DNA from 2 places in the Mangrovimonas futianensis genome. Region 1 is predicted to be linked to the other one. Evidence: riboswitches for the same ligand, from Rfam matches in the RefSeq annotation. Region 1 holds a riboswitch; the other holds the start of a gene.

What was found. A riboswitch is a leader RNA that binds a small molecule or an ion and turns the genes downstream of it on or off. The one in region 1 is predicted to bind S-adenosylmethionine.
Region 2: linked by a shared signal. The riboswitch ahead of LOK78_RS02005 (hypothetical protein) and the one ahead of thrA (bifunctional aspartate kinase/homoserine dehydrogenase I) in region 1 are both predicted to bind S-adenosylmethionine.

Annotation. Positions count from the first base shown of each region.
Region 1 covers NZ_JAJJNF010000007.1:184,556-192,566, forward strand. The annotation lists gene LOK78_RS13080 (ferredoxin-like domain-containing protein) at 1-211, opposite strand, end outside; gene LOK78_RS13085 (phosphoadenosine phosphosulfate reductase domain-containing protein) at 227-853, opposite strand; gene LOK78_RS13090 (RrF2 family transcriptional regulator) at 944-1,357, opposite strand; gene LOK78_RS13095 (trans-sulfuration enzyme family protein) at 1,385-2,554, opposite strand; gene thrA (bifunctional aspartate kinase/homoserine dehydrogenase I) at 2,561-5,956, opposite strand; SAM riboswitch class I at 6,043-6,157, opposite strand; gene LOK78_RS13105 (hypothetical protein) at 6,248-7,798, opposite strand; gene LOK78_RS13110 (2-isopropylmalate synthase) at 7,945-8,011, shown strand, end outside.
Region 2 covers NZ_JAJJNF010000001.1:452,716-460,726, forward strand. The annotation lists gene LOK78_RS01990 (class I SAM-dependent DNA methyltransferase) at 1-41, opposite strand, end outside; gene LOK78_RS01995 (helix-turn-helix domain-containing protein) at 521-790, shown strand; gene LOK78_RS02000 (hypothetical protein) at 793-1,689, shown strand; SAM-I-IV-variant riboswitch at 1,754-1,845, shown strand; gene LOK78_RS02005 (hypothetical protein) at 2,278-2,829, shown strand; gene LOK78_RS02010 (hypothetical protein) at 3,179-4,453, opposite strand; gene LOK78_RS02015 (McrC family protein) at 4,568-5,920, opposite strand; gene LOK78_RS02020 (McrB family protein) at 5,904-8,011, opposite strand, start outside.

The DNA of each region.
Region 1 (8,011 bases):
GTTGATCTCCCGTCACTTTCCCATACGGCAATTTGATCCTGATCATTTGAACCCCTTGCTGACGTTGTCCATAAACTCCTCTGGCTAAACGCAAACTTCTAAAGCGCTCCTCATCAATTCGACCTTCTTTAAAAAGGCGAATTTTTTTCTCTAACTCAATAATATCCCTCTCGACAATAGGATTTTCTATTTCGGTTCTAAAACTTTGCATTATGTATTCGTTTACTTATTGAAGGTGAATCCCACATTCACGGTTCTTAAGAGCCTTTACAGGATCAAAATACCCGTGATTCTTTGGAAGCTGATTTTCTTCCAAATACTGATCTAATTCTTGATCGCTCCAGTAATAGAACGGACTAACTTTTAAAATGCCATCCTTACTCAAGCTCAAAATGTCTTTTTTATCGCGATATTCGGTTTGGCGCACGCGAATGTTGGTAAACCAAACTTCTGGTTGTAATTCGTTTAAAGCCCTTCTGAAAGGCTCCAATTTCACAGCTTCTGAAAACGCTTTGAAATTGTCATCCTCTAAATTGGGCAAACCTATAGTAGCTTCAATTTCTTCCCTGCTCAAAAGCGGCTGGTATTTATGAATATTTAAGCCATAGGTATCTATTAACTTTTGGGCATGTTCATAGGTTTCTAAGTCATTATAAAGGGTATCACACCAAACGACTTTAATTTTTGGATCATGCTTTGCCATATTACTTAATAAAATGGCAGAATAAACACCAAAACTGGTTGTTACAATTTTATTATTGGTCAATCCCATAGCCCATTGAATAATCTCACTTGGTGATTTTGACTTTAATTTTGCATTCCAGTAATCGATGTCTATATTTTCTAAAATCATGATCTTCTTTAATTTAATACTTTACTCCTATCGGACTAATAGGAATTAAAGGCAAAACTATATAAAAATATTTAATATCCAAGCATTTATTTAATCTTTAAGAATATCTGCCAAGGATTTATTATTAAAAATTTGGAGGGTACTGTCCCTTACTTCTAACATTAAATTATGGACCGAACAGGTTGTTTCATCTGGGCAATCGTCACATTTTTCATAAAAATTGAGACTCACGCAAGGTACCATGGCAATAGGACCTTCCAAAATTCTCATAATAGGTGCCAATTTAATGTCTTTGGGATCTTTCAAAAGGTAATAACCACCTGTTTTTCCTTTTTTAGACCCCAAAAATCCATTTTTCCGAAGGGTTAAAAGAATGCTTTCCAAAAACTTCCTGGAAATATTTTCACTTTCAGATATCACACTGATTTGAACCGGATGATTGGAGCCCTGTTTAGCCAAATAAGCCAACGCCTTAAGCCCATATTTAGTTTTCTTTGAAAGCATATTTTCAAAGATAACCAATTTCTTATATCAACCTAATGCTTGATTTAAATCTGCAATAATATCATCTACATGCTCCAATCCAACTGAAATCCTAACCAACCCATCACTGATCCCTACTTCAAGTCTATCGGCCTCACTTAATTTACTATGAGTGGTACTTGCCGGATGGGTAGCAATGCTTCTGGTATCTCCTAAATTGGCTGAAAGCGAAAACATTTTTAAACGATTTAAAAAATTTCTTCCTGCCTCAATACCTCCTTTTATTTCAAAAGCGACAATGTTTCCGCCTTTCTTCATTTGCTTTTTGGCTATTTCATATTGCGGATGTGATTTCAGAAAAGGATATTTCACGAACTCAACGTGCTCATTACCTTCCAAAAACTCAGCCACCTTTATGGCGTTATCACAATGCCTATCCACCCTAACGGCCAAAGTCTCCAAACTTTTTGACAACACCCAAGCATTGAATGGTGATAAAGCAGGTCCTGTATTTCTGGCAAACAAATATATTTCCCGTATCAAATCTTTACTACCCACAACAACACCTCCCAATACACGACCTTGACCATCTATCAACTTGGTTGCAGAATGCAATACCAAATCGGCTCCAAATGCAATAGGATTTTGCAAGTAAGGGGTTGCAAAACAATTATCAATGATCAATAACAATTGATGTTTTTTAGCAATGGATGCCAATAGTTCCAAATCCAAAATATCTACTGCCGGATTTGTTGGTGTCTCTGCATATAGAATTTTGGTGTTGGGCTGAATCAAACTTTCTATTTTCTCAACCTCATTGACTTTAAAATAGCTTGTTTCAATATGCCACTTTGGTAAAAACTTGGTAAACAAAGTATGGGTTGATCCAAAGACACTTCTACAGGATACCACATGATCACCTGCATTCAACAAGGCCGCAAAGGTTGAAAATACAGCACCCATACCTGTAGCAAAGGCATATCCCGCTTCAGCGCCTTCCATTTTACAGATCTTATCCACAAATTCAGAATTGTTTGGATTTGTAAAACGACTGTATATGTTTCTCTCTTTTTCTTCAGCAAAGGACGCGCGCATATCTTCGGCATCTTCAAACAAGAAACTACTTGTTATATGAATAGGAGTTGAATGCTCTAAATATTGAGAACGCTCCATTTGCGTTCTTATCGCATCTGTCTCAAAATGATTTTTACTGCTCATTTTCTTTTAATTTATATGTTTTGACAATCTTAAGATATCTCCAAAGACTCCTCTAGCGGTCACCTTGGCTCCAGCGCCAGCTCCCTGGATTACAATGGGTTGTTCCCCATAAGATTCTGTAAATATTTCTATTATGGCATCTGCGCCCTTAACCTGACCCAATGCACTATCTGCTGGAACAGATACCAACTTCACTTCCAAATTTCCTTTATCCAACTGCAAGTCACCAGACAAATCACCTACATATCTTAATACATAATTGGTTTTTTGATTGTCCTTGATCTTTTGAAATACATCATCCAATTCCTCTAGACGATCTAAAAACTCACTGACTGATATGCTTCTGTAGGCTTCAGGCACCAAATTTTGAACCGATACATCTTCAAATTCATTTTCCAGGTCCAGTTCTCTGGCCAAAATCAACAATTTTCTAGCCACGTCATTTCCTGAAAAATCCTCACGAGGATCTGGTTCTGTAAATCCGTTTTGTACCGCATCTTTGACAATGGCACTAAAAGAAACATCTTCAATTGAAAAGCGATTAAACAAATAACTCAATGTTCCCGAGAAGACCCCTCTTATCCTAGTTATGTTTTCTCCTGATTCATGTAGCAATTTAATGGTATCAATCAATGGTAAACCAGCTCCTACAGTAGTCTCATAAAGATACTGTTTATTATGTTGCTTTAATTGATTTCGCAATTCGGCATAAAAGTCATGAGAAATGGTATTGGCTATTTTGTTTGAGGATACCAAATCAAACCCTGCCTCTACCAAGGGGATATAATTTTCATGAAATTGTGGGTTAGCCGTATTATCTACAGCAATCAAATTTTCCAGATGATTGGTTTTTGCATAAGCAACTACATCTTCAACCGAATAATTTTCAAGTCCTTGGTGTACGGATTCTTTCCAATTTTCTGTGAGTCCATATTTGCTTAAGCCTACTTTCTTGGAGTTTCCGATGGCAAAAATATTCAGATTGATTCCCTTTCTATTTTCAATGTCTGTTTTGGTTTTTAATATTTGGTCTATTAAGGTTCCCCCTACCAAACCATGCCCAAATATGGCAATGTTCACTTTTTTGGAAACTCCAAATATCTCACCATGGATCACATTTAAGGCCTTGTGAAGCTCTTTTTTCTGAACGACCAAGCTCACATTTTTACCCGTCACCGTATTGTTAAAAAGCAAAGGTGTAATTTGGTTTTTAATCAAGGCATTAAACGGTTTATGGAACGAACTAAGTTCAATCCCAATGATTGAAATAACAGCCACATCATCTACGACTCCTATTCTATTCACATCTTGGGAATAAAAATCTCTTTCAAACTCCTGTTCCAAAGCTATTACGGCCTGAGCCGCTTTACTTGATTGGATAACCAACCCTATGCCTCTTTCTGAAGACCCTTGGGAAACAATACTCACACTAATTCCATAGTTACTGAGCGCTTTAAAAATTCTGGCATCCACTCCTACTTTACCCAAAAGGCCTCTTCCTTCCAAATTTACCAGTGCTACATCTTCTAAAACTGATAGGGATGTGACATTTTTACTATTCGGTTTAGCAGAAATTAAGGTTCCTTCATCTTCTGGATTAAACGTATTCAAAATACGAAGGCTGATATTCTTTTCTACCAAAGGGATAATCGTTTTGGCATGTAGTACACTCGCTCCAAAATTGGCTAATTCATTAGCCTCATTAAAGGAAAGCTCTCTTATTTTTTGGGCATCTTCCACCAAATCAGGATTAGCCGTATAGATTCCATTGACATGGGTAAAGTTTTGTAATTCTTCGGCATCCAAATAATTCGCTAACAAAGAAGCTGAATAATTACTTCCATTTCTACCTAATAGTGTCGTTTCTCCTTCAGCATCTGAACCAATAAACCCAGTCACTATAGGCAGCGTATTTACAGGTAATGATTTAAAAAATGAGACTACATGCTCTTTGGAAGCTTTCTCCTTGGGTTGGGCGTTTAAATAATCTGAATCTGTTAAAAGCAATTTTCTGGAGTCGACCGCTAGTGCATTGAAACCATTAGACCTTAGTGTTTCGGCTAAAAGATTTACAGATAATAATTCACCAAAGGCCAAAACATGTGCTTTAATTCTATCACTATAATCACCCAGCAATTTGACTCCTTCCAAAATATTGTGCAGCTCTTGGAATTGCTGAGATAAATCAATACCTGGTAAAGGCTCTAACTGATAGAGTTTAAAACTTTCAAAATCTGCTTCAAAGTCCCCTTTTTTAGCTGCCTTTTCTAACAAGGCTTCCAATTGATCAGTCGCTTTTCCTCTGGCTGAAGCCACCACCGCTATTCTGTCACCATCAGACACTTTACTTTCAATAATAGAAAGAACACGATTTAAACCTTCGCCATTTGACAAGGATTTACCGCCAAACTTCAACACCTTCAATCGCTTATTTTTGGATTCGGAATTGAAAATAGGTTCAATGATTTTTTCCAATTGATTGAATTCTATCAAAAAGGCATCATGACCATGAGACGAGTGTATTTCACTATAAGTTACATTGGGATGCGTTTGCGCCAATTGTCTTTGAGTTTCTCTATTTTCCTCAGCCGTAAAAAACAAATCAGAATCTACACCTACGATGGAAATGGTTGATTTAATGGTTTCAAGAACTTGAACATTATCACCTCGCCCCTTAGTGACATCGATAGTTTTCAGCAATTGGTTCATCAACTTGTAAGCCGATAACTGAAAGCGCTCCTGAAGTTTTTCACCATGGTGCAGCAACCAACTTTCTACGTTGAATATTTCTAATTCATCATTAATACTTCTTTGAAATCGTTCTTTGAAAGACTGTGGCGTTCGGTAACACAACATCGCATGCATACGGGCATCATGAACAGGATTGTTTGAATTAACCAAAAACTGTTCTTGAATTTGACAATTGGCAATGAGCCAATCTGTCGATTTCCAATCGGTAGCGACAGGTATTAAATGTTGCGCCAATTTAGGAGACAAAAAGGCCATTTCCCATGCAATTCCACCCCCTAGGGACCCTCCTATCAAGGCATAAAGATTCTTTACTTGTAACTCTTCGAGTCCCAATAAAAATATTTTGGCAATATCTCGAGCTACAAAATCCTTATAGTTTTCTATGACAAATCCGTCATAGCCATTCCCAGGAATGTTAAAGGCCAAAATGGTGTAAACTTTGGTGTCTATAACCTTACCGTCACCAATTAAATCACGCCACCAACCTGAATCTCCTGCCACATTACTGTTACCGGTGAGTGCATGGTTTACCAGAACAATGGGTGCCTGATTAAGTGGTGGTCCAAACGTTTGGAAAGACAATTTAATATCTGTCTTTTTACCACTTTCCAAAACAACTTGTTCTAGATTAATATACTGTAAATCTTTCATTTCTTTTCACAAAAAAACATGCAAATGCGATTGCACAAATTATTAATATGTTAAAAAGAAAAGTATAAATAGGGAAGTAATCCACCTAGTTATCTGCCATACAAATGCCCAAGCATTTGAGTAGAATTTAGCACCTTCTTTGAGGTCAAAGGGTTGCTAAGGTTTCACAGGGTCTATTCCCTCCACCTTTCTTGATAACGAAACATTAAGTTATTGAACTTTGATGCTGCAAATATTCAATCAGAAAAATTTAATATCCAAATAAATTCGGCTTTTTCTAAATTATTTAACTTAGGATGTTCCAAAATGCTCGTAGTATTTCTCTCTAATAATTTCAGAAACCGGTCGATTTTGAATATTACTTTCCAACCAGGAAATAATATCCAAATACAAAAAGGCACGACGTTCATAAGGATGATTTTCATACACCTTCAGTCTTTTGTGTAGCTCAATAAAGGCCTTTTTAATATCTTGGGGATAAATATCCTGCAAACCTCTAATAAACTTGATCATCTCTTTTTGCACTTCATACATATCATCAATCTTGATGAGAAATTTATAAGTATCCCGCAATAAAGCCTCGATGTGGTAATCATACCCGCCCTCATAATGTGCAACCACATTCAAAACCCTAGCAAAACATTGCAAATCTTCTCTCATCGCTATGGATTTGGTGGTAATAATTTTATTCAAGTACCGAATACATTCCTTGTAATTTTCAGCACCAAAATGCATACTAGCAAATTTGTAGTTGAAAATCATTCGGTGATGTTCATCAATCCGGTCCGTGTATTTGACCAATTCGGCTTCAATTTTGGGGATTAGATGTAAGCCATCTTTAAAACTCCCATCAAAAAAATAATAGTTTACGCGATGTATATTGAGATATAAAAAAGTTAAAGCATCTACATTTTCATCGATGGTAAAACTTTTATTGGTAACTAACGCTTCAAATTTATCCAGATGATATTTGAATTTTTCTTTGTTGTTGATATAAAATAGGGACTCCAACAAATAGTTTTGCCCCTTAGCAAAAAACACTGGATTCAAATTGACCATACTCGGATTTTGGTCATATAACTTCACCCATTTTAAGGCATATTTAAAGCAGTTTAAGAAATCCTGTAACAGGAAACTGTACCAAAAATACGACCTGTAAAGCCATAATTTTTCCCTAAACCCTAAGTCTTCCAAATCATATTTAGGCAAACGCGCATTAAAATAGTCATGAATTTCTTGGGCGTCCTTTTCATTTTTGGCATATCCAAATTTGAGGAACAAACCATAGAGCTGAAGTGACAAATTGGATAACTTACTCGTAATCACATTCGCTTGACTTAACTTTTTAGCCTGAATAGTTAGCTCATCCGCCCGCCCGCTTATACTCCTTGTAATATATTGAGCCTCTATAACCTTTTCCAGCTCTACCACCTCAAATGCCAAATTCTTTTCCTCATTTTGAATCGCTATTTCTTTTGATTTATCCAAAATCTTTAAAGCTTGCTTATATAGTCCTTTATGATAAAGAATCGAGGCAAAATCCAGTTGTTCTCGCAATTGAGAACGTACATTTTGATGAGAAGGATTCAACCTAAGACTGATCAAAATCTGCTTATAGAGGTGCGATTTCACATTGGCCAATTGCTGCTTCTTGATATCGCCATTTTTCAAAATAGCATCTTCATCATACACGGATAGCTTATCCAAAATATTGAACAAATTCAAAAATTTGGAATCTTCATTTACTCCAAGCCGACCAACATACAATTTGAACTGTCTTTTTTCTGATTTTGTCATCGACTTAACCAGTGAAAACAAATTATCTTTTTGATCTTTAACCATCAAATAATTAAGATTTTAAATTATTGATTTTAAGCTGTTTATTATATTTTTTTTCATTTGAACATCGTAACGACTCCTGCCCTTTCATAACCATTTCTTAATCCAAATTATAAATTCGTATAACAATACAAAAATTTATTTTTTAAATGTCTAAAGAGAAAGTACAAATTTTTGACACCACATTAAGAGATGGAGAACAAGTTCCGGGATGCA
Region 2 (8,011 bases), on a different contig from region 1:
CATAATCGGTCTTCAAGAGCTTTAAGTTGTTCTGCACTCATTAATTTAGGTTAGTCTTTTTTTATCGTTACGGGCTAATTTACAAAATTGAGAAGGAAAAAAACTATGGTTTTCCTCATGAATTATCGGTTAAAATGAAGCTGTTAATTTTCTACTTTTTAAGACCCGAAACCCCAAACTAGAAGAAAATGACCAAAAATTAAGCTTTTGTGATGTCTTTTTTAGGGTGAAAATCATCCTGTTTTTTACTCAAATGTTAAAAGGATTAGCTAATTCACCTTAAACATAAATAAGCTAATGTAAAGTAGTTATTAAAGAGCTGTTTTTCAGCTAGTTACGCACTTTAATAATTTCAAAATTAGATAATTTAAACCACTGATAATCAATATGTTAAAATTCTTCCATTTGCAAAAATAAACTTCAATATTGCAACTAGAAATCACAGACGTCTTTAGAATTTCAGCAATAACATTTAGGAAAAATTCCAATAACAATTTAAACCTCTTAAACCAATATAACAATGGAAAGAATATTATTTGAAGGCTCTTCTCCAGAAGAGTTCATAGCGAAGCTTTGCCTCAAATTTAATGAGATTATAAGCAACATAGTAGACAACCGTATTCAAGAACCCGAAAAGCTTCTAACAAGGGAAGAAACCGCCAAATTTCTAAAGGTGTCCCTACCTACTCTTAACAACTGGACTAAGGCAGGCGTACTAACCCCTAGATATTTAGGCAGAAGGGTATATTACAAAAAATCTGAAATCATTAACAACTTAAAAAACGATTAGTCATGATAGACAATATAAAGTTCAAAATATCTACCATAGACAAATTGAGGTTTGAGGAAAGTATCGAAAAAAATGAACTCATAAGTTTACGGTCAACTTTTGACAGACAAACAGGAGAAGCAAATGACTACCCAAAGGTTGGCCGACTCCAAAATATGGAAATTAGGATTACCAAAAAGGCCGCGATTGTAAAAGGAAGTATTCATAAGTACTACAATTTAATGAAGGGTTTAGGGAATCAAAACTACAATGACTTTAGTTTTAAACAGTTCAAGCTTGCAATAGATGACCTTTGCGAAAAGTTACAACTAGACAAAAAGGAAACTAAAATCACCAACTTGGAATTCGGGTTTAATATTACAGTAAGTAAAAACCCAAAGCTTTTATTAGATGAGCATATACTCATGTTTGACCTAAAAGACCACAACCGAAAACATAACTATAAAGGAAATGGGAGTTATAAAGAATTCGAAAGAACCGATTATAAAATTAAAATCTATGACAAGGGAAAACAATATTCAATTTTAGATAGAAATCTATTACGAGTTGAACTGAAAATAATAGCCTCAAGATACTTAAATAGATTAGGGATTATTAATCTAAATCAGTTAGGGAATTACGCTTTTAAAAGCTTGTTTGAAGCGTTTTTAACCCACTTAAATAAGTTAACGATTGTAGATTCACTTAAGGCTCCAGAGGATATTAGGATTGACCAAAGGATTTTGTTCGATTATTGCATTAACCCAAACCATTGGAGCCGCATTGGAACCCAAGAGAAGAAAGAAACCCTTAGGGAATTAAAAAAACTTATAAAGAAGTATCATCTAAATAAAACTCATTGTGTTTTAAGAGATGATATAATAACCAAATATCTTTTTTTAATGGATATAAAATCCTAACAATATACTGGTTTGTATTATAATGTCAACTATAAGACATATTACAACAAAGTAATTTAAAATCGTATTGCATCAGGAACGCTAGTAGCGTACCAACCGAGTTTAAGCAAACCACGGTGGTTTAGAATGCGGACTTTGTCAAAAAAAATGCCAATTATCCTTTTAGAATTCCTGATGCTCTTTACTTAGAGCTAATTCCAATAAACCCTTTCATATTAAAACCTAACCATATAACCTTATAATTTGGGTTGACCAGCGAATAATATCACGCCAACGTAACATGTATTGCAAATTCACAACAATTACAACATATAAACTCTCAATTAATACATTTACTAAGAATTTAGATTCTGTTTTTATAAAAAATGTTATAAATATTTGCAAACGAAGGATATATAATTAAACATTCCCCTAATAAGTTCTTTTTTCTATCATCCTCCTTGTTCAATTATTGCGGTTATACATCTTAAGTTAGCTTTAGTGCTTTTCATAGGACACGTTGTTGGCAGATCGTTTTTTACTTTTATCATATCCGTTATAAGTTTATTAAGTACATTAGAATGAAATTTAGAAATAGTATGAAATCTTATGAATGATGACATTCCAATATTAACAGTTTCTACTACTGAAAAAAATCCAAGTGGTTGGGGATTTCAAGCTAAGAAAAAGAAAGTATATGTGCTTGAAGATATTTACACTCCTTTAAATCCATTTAACAAATATTTTAAAAAAGAAAAAACAATACAATGGGTGTTAGAAAATGACCCATTAGAATTGCAAAATTTTTTATACCGAAATTCCGCTAACGCAACAGCAAATGATGCAATGAAAAAGTTAATTTATCCCTGGCATAAAGAACGACGAGAATTTGAGGATGATGAAGTTGCATTTATTTTATGGAAAGGAAATCATTTTCCAAAAAACGACATAATAATTAAATGGGATGATTTGGCTAAAGTCGAAATTAATTTAAATCAACGAAAAACTACCTTATGGCAACATATTAATATTTACGGTAATTCTAATAGGCTAATTTCTTTACATAAATTAAATCAAGCTCATTTATCAAAAAAGCTCTTAATGTTGATTGAGTGCGAAACAGTTGATGATAGAATCAATTTACTCAGAAGTTTTAAGTAAAATCAAGAACCATTGATTGATTCTGTAACCTTAAATTTTCAGCCCGTTCCAAAATGTTTGCCAACGGTTCGTGTAAGGATAGTTACGTGATTAAGCAACTAGCTTAACAAAAATGGAACGAACCAGAGGAAAATCCGCGAGGATTTTCAGAAGTGGGCGAGAACAAGCAATTACGAATAGCCATTGTTAGCAAACATTTTTCTTAACTTTATCCATCAACCTTTCTGTTATAATATCGGATATAGTTTCATAGTCCATTGAATTTTCAATTTTCAATTCTGTTTTCTTTTCTTTCTTTATTAGAGTTTCTTTCGCAGTTAACTCTTTCTTTAATTTCGTAAGCATTGTTTTAATTGTTAAAATAGTTAGCCATAAAATGTTTGTTCAAACTTTCTTCAAAGTAATGTTTTCTTTTTTTCCAAATAAAGCCGTCTCCCTTACTTATGATGGCAACATCAATTGGTCCACCTACACTTTCTTCAGTTGAGGAAATTCTTCTTTTTAAGTACGTTAAATAAATCAAACTTTCCGCCATTTCAGCCAAGTCTTCTTTAGAGAGTATCGCAACTGTGTCAAGAGTTGGCGAAACTTGTTTTTCTCTTTTTAACTGATTTAATTGTTTTTCAAATTCGGTTGTAAGAATTGACAAGTCGAAACCATTAATTTTTTGAGCTAATTCGTCATTCTCCCCATTTAATATACCTACGATTATATTTGTGTAGTCCGCGAGCAGTTTTTTGAATACAGTAATGTAAGTGTAGTCAATTTCTGGGTCAATACCTTTTATAAACATATTTATAACATCAGTTTGTGCATAAGGCATTATTGCTCCGTTATTGTTATCGGAAATTTCACAGCTGTCAAAATCGTAATATCGTAATCGGTTATCAAGGGCTTCTGCGATTTGAATTGAGACCATTGAAGGATAAATTTCCTTTTCTCCATAACCACCAAAAACAATACCTGTTGTAATTCCGATAAAGTTTGTTGTTTTTAAATGGTTATAATATAATTCTACAATTGCATTAAAAATATCATCATTGATTTCAATTCCGTCAAATATTGTATCGGTTACTTCTTTAATGCCTTCCTCTGCATACTCTTTAAAGTTCTCTAAGGAATAATCAGCAAAATCATTTAGAATGTTCGTAGCTCCATTATATGAATCGATATTATTTTGTAAATCCTCTAAAATGATTTCTTGGAATTCTACTGATAGTTCTTCCTCAGTTTTATCATCAGATAACTTTTCTATCATTCTGCCTTTTAGAATATCTAATTGCCAATAGAGAAATTGTTTTAAGTTTAATAATTGATGTTCGGGTGTAGTATAAAAATCTTTGCCTTTTAAGAATTTTAAAAAATCATCCTTGTATTCTACAACTGTATCAAAACTTTTGTCTTTAAGTTCCTTTCTATAAAGTTTGATGATAATTTCCCAAGGTGTCGACATAAAAGTAGAGGAACTATATATCATAATGCCTATTGGATGATGTTTTGATAATGTAAATAGCTTGTTAGCTGTATTGTAGATTTTTTTCTGATTACCTCCTGTTACTGTAACTGCACTATCAGCAGCCATTGTGACTCCGTGTTTATTTAATATACCGATTACTGCTGTCATAGTGTTTTTTAATGTTTGCTAACGGCCTGCGAGATGAAACGTTGCGCATTTCGGAGCACAAACCTATCAGCTCGCTAACCTGTTGATTAAATGTTATATTGTTCAAATTTAGCACTATCCGCGCAATGTTTTATGACCGCTTGTTGTCGCTAGTGCCTTATCTTCCTGTCGTTCAATTATATCAATCATTAATTTTTCGTTTTCTTTCATTCTTGTACAAAAGTCTGAAAAGTTTTCAGGTTGCTGAGGTATAGAAAGCGTCCAAATATTTACTTCTCCACCGTATCCATTCAATTGTCCAATATTTGTTTCCTCTGCTCTAAATTCATCATTGTCGGAAGGACAAATAAATCCGCCTATTTGAGCCATTTTAACATACATGTATGAAATTATTTGGTTCATATCATTTCGGTCTATATTTTCAGCTTTTTTCCCAGCCAACCGTTTGTATTTTGCATCAAGTATGAAATTCTCTTTCCAAAAGTCTGGGAATCTTTTACCTATCAAGTTTGTGAATAGATAAATTGCTCCTTTTGAACTTTTATTTTGTGGATGGTTAAATCCGCACTTATTTAAAAATGTATTAAGATACTCTTCCCATAACCATGCTCCATCAAAGAGTAAACCATATACTTTATCTTTTTCCTTACCATATTTCAAACCCTCATATCTCAAAATTTGCATACAAATCTTTTTTAATGCTTTATATTCAAAAAAATATGGATGTGAAAAAGGTTTTAGGTTTTTATTAATGATAGAAATTCTCTGCCCATATTCATAACTAGGTGTAACTTGAAAAATTTGGTTTACACAACTTTGTGTTTCTGAATCAAGATTTAAAACACCTTGCGCATGTTCATGCTGTTGAATAAATTCAATCGTATGTCTTATAAGTTGTGTGATTTTATTGTCAAAACTGTGTTCACGAACTCGATAAGCAATATTTCCAATAAAAGGAATATTCTGTCTTAAATGTCTATTAATGTCAATTGTTCCTCTGACATTTGAATCATTATAATTTTGTTTGTGATACTCTTTATATAAACCTTGTCTTAACGCCTTTTTCAAATAGAATGGAAACATATATAACAGAAAATCAAATATTGATTCATTGTTTATCCCATGTTTCAAATCAAAAAGGTTAATCGAAAATACCTTTTGAAGCATATAATGCAAAAAGTAGTCATTATTGTTTTTTGAAAATCTGGAATGAATTGTAATTTCACTGTTATTTATTCCAACAAAACCCATAATATTTCCAGTTGTCAGAATAGACCCATGCAGTGAAAAAATGTACTCTTCACTTATCTTGTCGCTTGTTTGGTTTAAATCGTTTGGAAATACTAGCAGATTTGGATTATCCTCCAAAATTAAATCGCTAATTTTTTTATTTGCAATTAAATTAAGGTCAGGCAAAAAATCTTTTTCAATTTCCTTTCCGCAATTATTATCAGTCGTTCTCAACATTACTTTGGGATTCTATGATAACTTCGTAAGCAGTTTTTAATTCATTTAGACGTAAATCACTGTCAGGAAACCCTCTTAAATATTCAAACAATACACCTTCTAAATGATTTTCCCAAAGCTGGTCAAAATTTCCATTATAATTTTTAAGTTTTAAAAAGTAAGCTGGGCCAATATGAAAAGCAGAACCCAATCCCTGAATTGCCTCAATTTTTGAATTTAAAGACTTCATTCTATTCGAAGCTTCGTCTTTCCAATCGTCAATTGCACCATCCCACATTGAAACTCTATCAATTGCTTTTATTTCTTTCCAAGCAAATCGTCTGCGCATTGCAAAATCGAATGATTCGACACTGCGGTCAATGTCATTCATCGTACCAATGATGTAAACATTTTCTGGAATATAAAATCCTTCTTTAAAAACATCACCATCATCTTGAAGGTTTGTATATTGAGTTTTTACTCGTCCTTTTTCACCTCTATAACCTGCATCTATTGAGAAAAACAGTTCGCCAAACACTTTTGAAATTTCAGCTCGATTAATCTCATCAATTATGAACACGAAGATATTGTTTTCTGTCCCTTCTAATATTGCTCCTTGTTGATAATCCTTTAACTGAAAGTTTTCTTTCATGTATTCAACAACCTCCTCCATATCTCTTTGAAAAGCTCCAGACGGTCTTGCTTTTTTATTTTGATATGCATCATAAACATTCTGTTTAGTAATAGTGAAATTATATTGCGAGGGAGTATTTAAAGACGAATATTTCAGAGAATCCTTTGTTGAAAGGCTATATTCCCAAGAACCTATTTTTGTTAACTGACTATTTGCTAGATTATTTTTTACTAAAACAAGTAAATTATCCCATGATTCCTCAAAATTATCAACTTCATTTGTCGTGTTTGCTTTTAATGCTTTACGACAAAACTCTTTGAAGGCTCCATCTTTTCTACCAAAGCCTATATTCCCGTTTTCATCAGGCGATGTCGGTCTTAATCCTTCAACAAAATCGGTATAATCATAAGATGGATGAAATTGAACAAATTCAGTTTCTGCATTTAATGCTTTTGCAATTTCTTTTGCTAGATACGTTTTACCTGTTCCTGGTGCTCCTGTAAGAATTAAATTCTTATTGTTCAAAAGCAAGTCAATATATTTTTGCATAGAAGCTTCGTTTTTTTGAATTAATAATCTCTCATTTTCAAAGTATTCTTTTAAATACCATGCAAATACAGAACTGTGCCAAGAGTCTTTAAAGTCAACATTTGAATTACAATATTCAATAAAATTAAAGTTGTCAGTTAACCATTCTTCTTGGATTTTTGGGTAGTCATGAAATCGATTCTTTAGTTTGGCAATCACCTCTCTTAAGTATCTGTAATTTACTACTGTTGTTACAATGTTTGGAAGAAATGCGGCAACAACTCTATTTGTTCCAGAAGGTCGATTACCAGTAGTTTGTTTTCCCAAAAAACTGACTATTTCCTTATATTGAGTTTTACTTATTTGATTTTTTTCTGCAATATCCTTTATTACAGGTTGTATTTCAGACCAGTTGTTTTTAATTTTCTCAAATTCTTCCCAAGTAAAGTTACCTTGTTGTAAATCTGATATACCATTTTTAGTTGTGTCTTTAACTAATTTTTGAAATACAGAATTTGTCCAATTATTATTAATAGCTTGTTCTTTATATTCTTGTACTGACTTTTTGTATGATGGAAACCAATCAAAAAATACCCAGTGTCTATTTTCAATTGCTGTATCATATATTTTTTGCAACAAGTGTTTTACTTTTATATTCAATTCGTCCATTGCCTGCACTAATTCAGGTCGTATTGTCCATTCAAAGTATCCTCCTACATGTTTCCCTTTCATTGGGATTATCCAATACGTAGGTTTTCCATCCGTACCAATTATGTCAAATCGGTTTAATTTTTTCTGAACTGCTTTTGCAAAATTTGTTATTATTCCGTTAAATGATTGAGGGGAAACATTGTATTTGTCTCCAAGTGCTTTGCATGTTGATTTGTGATTAGGTTCTGAATGAAATTTAATCAGGGTGTCAATATACTTTCCAAAGTTTTCATCCTGAA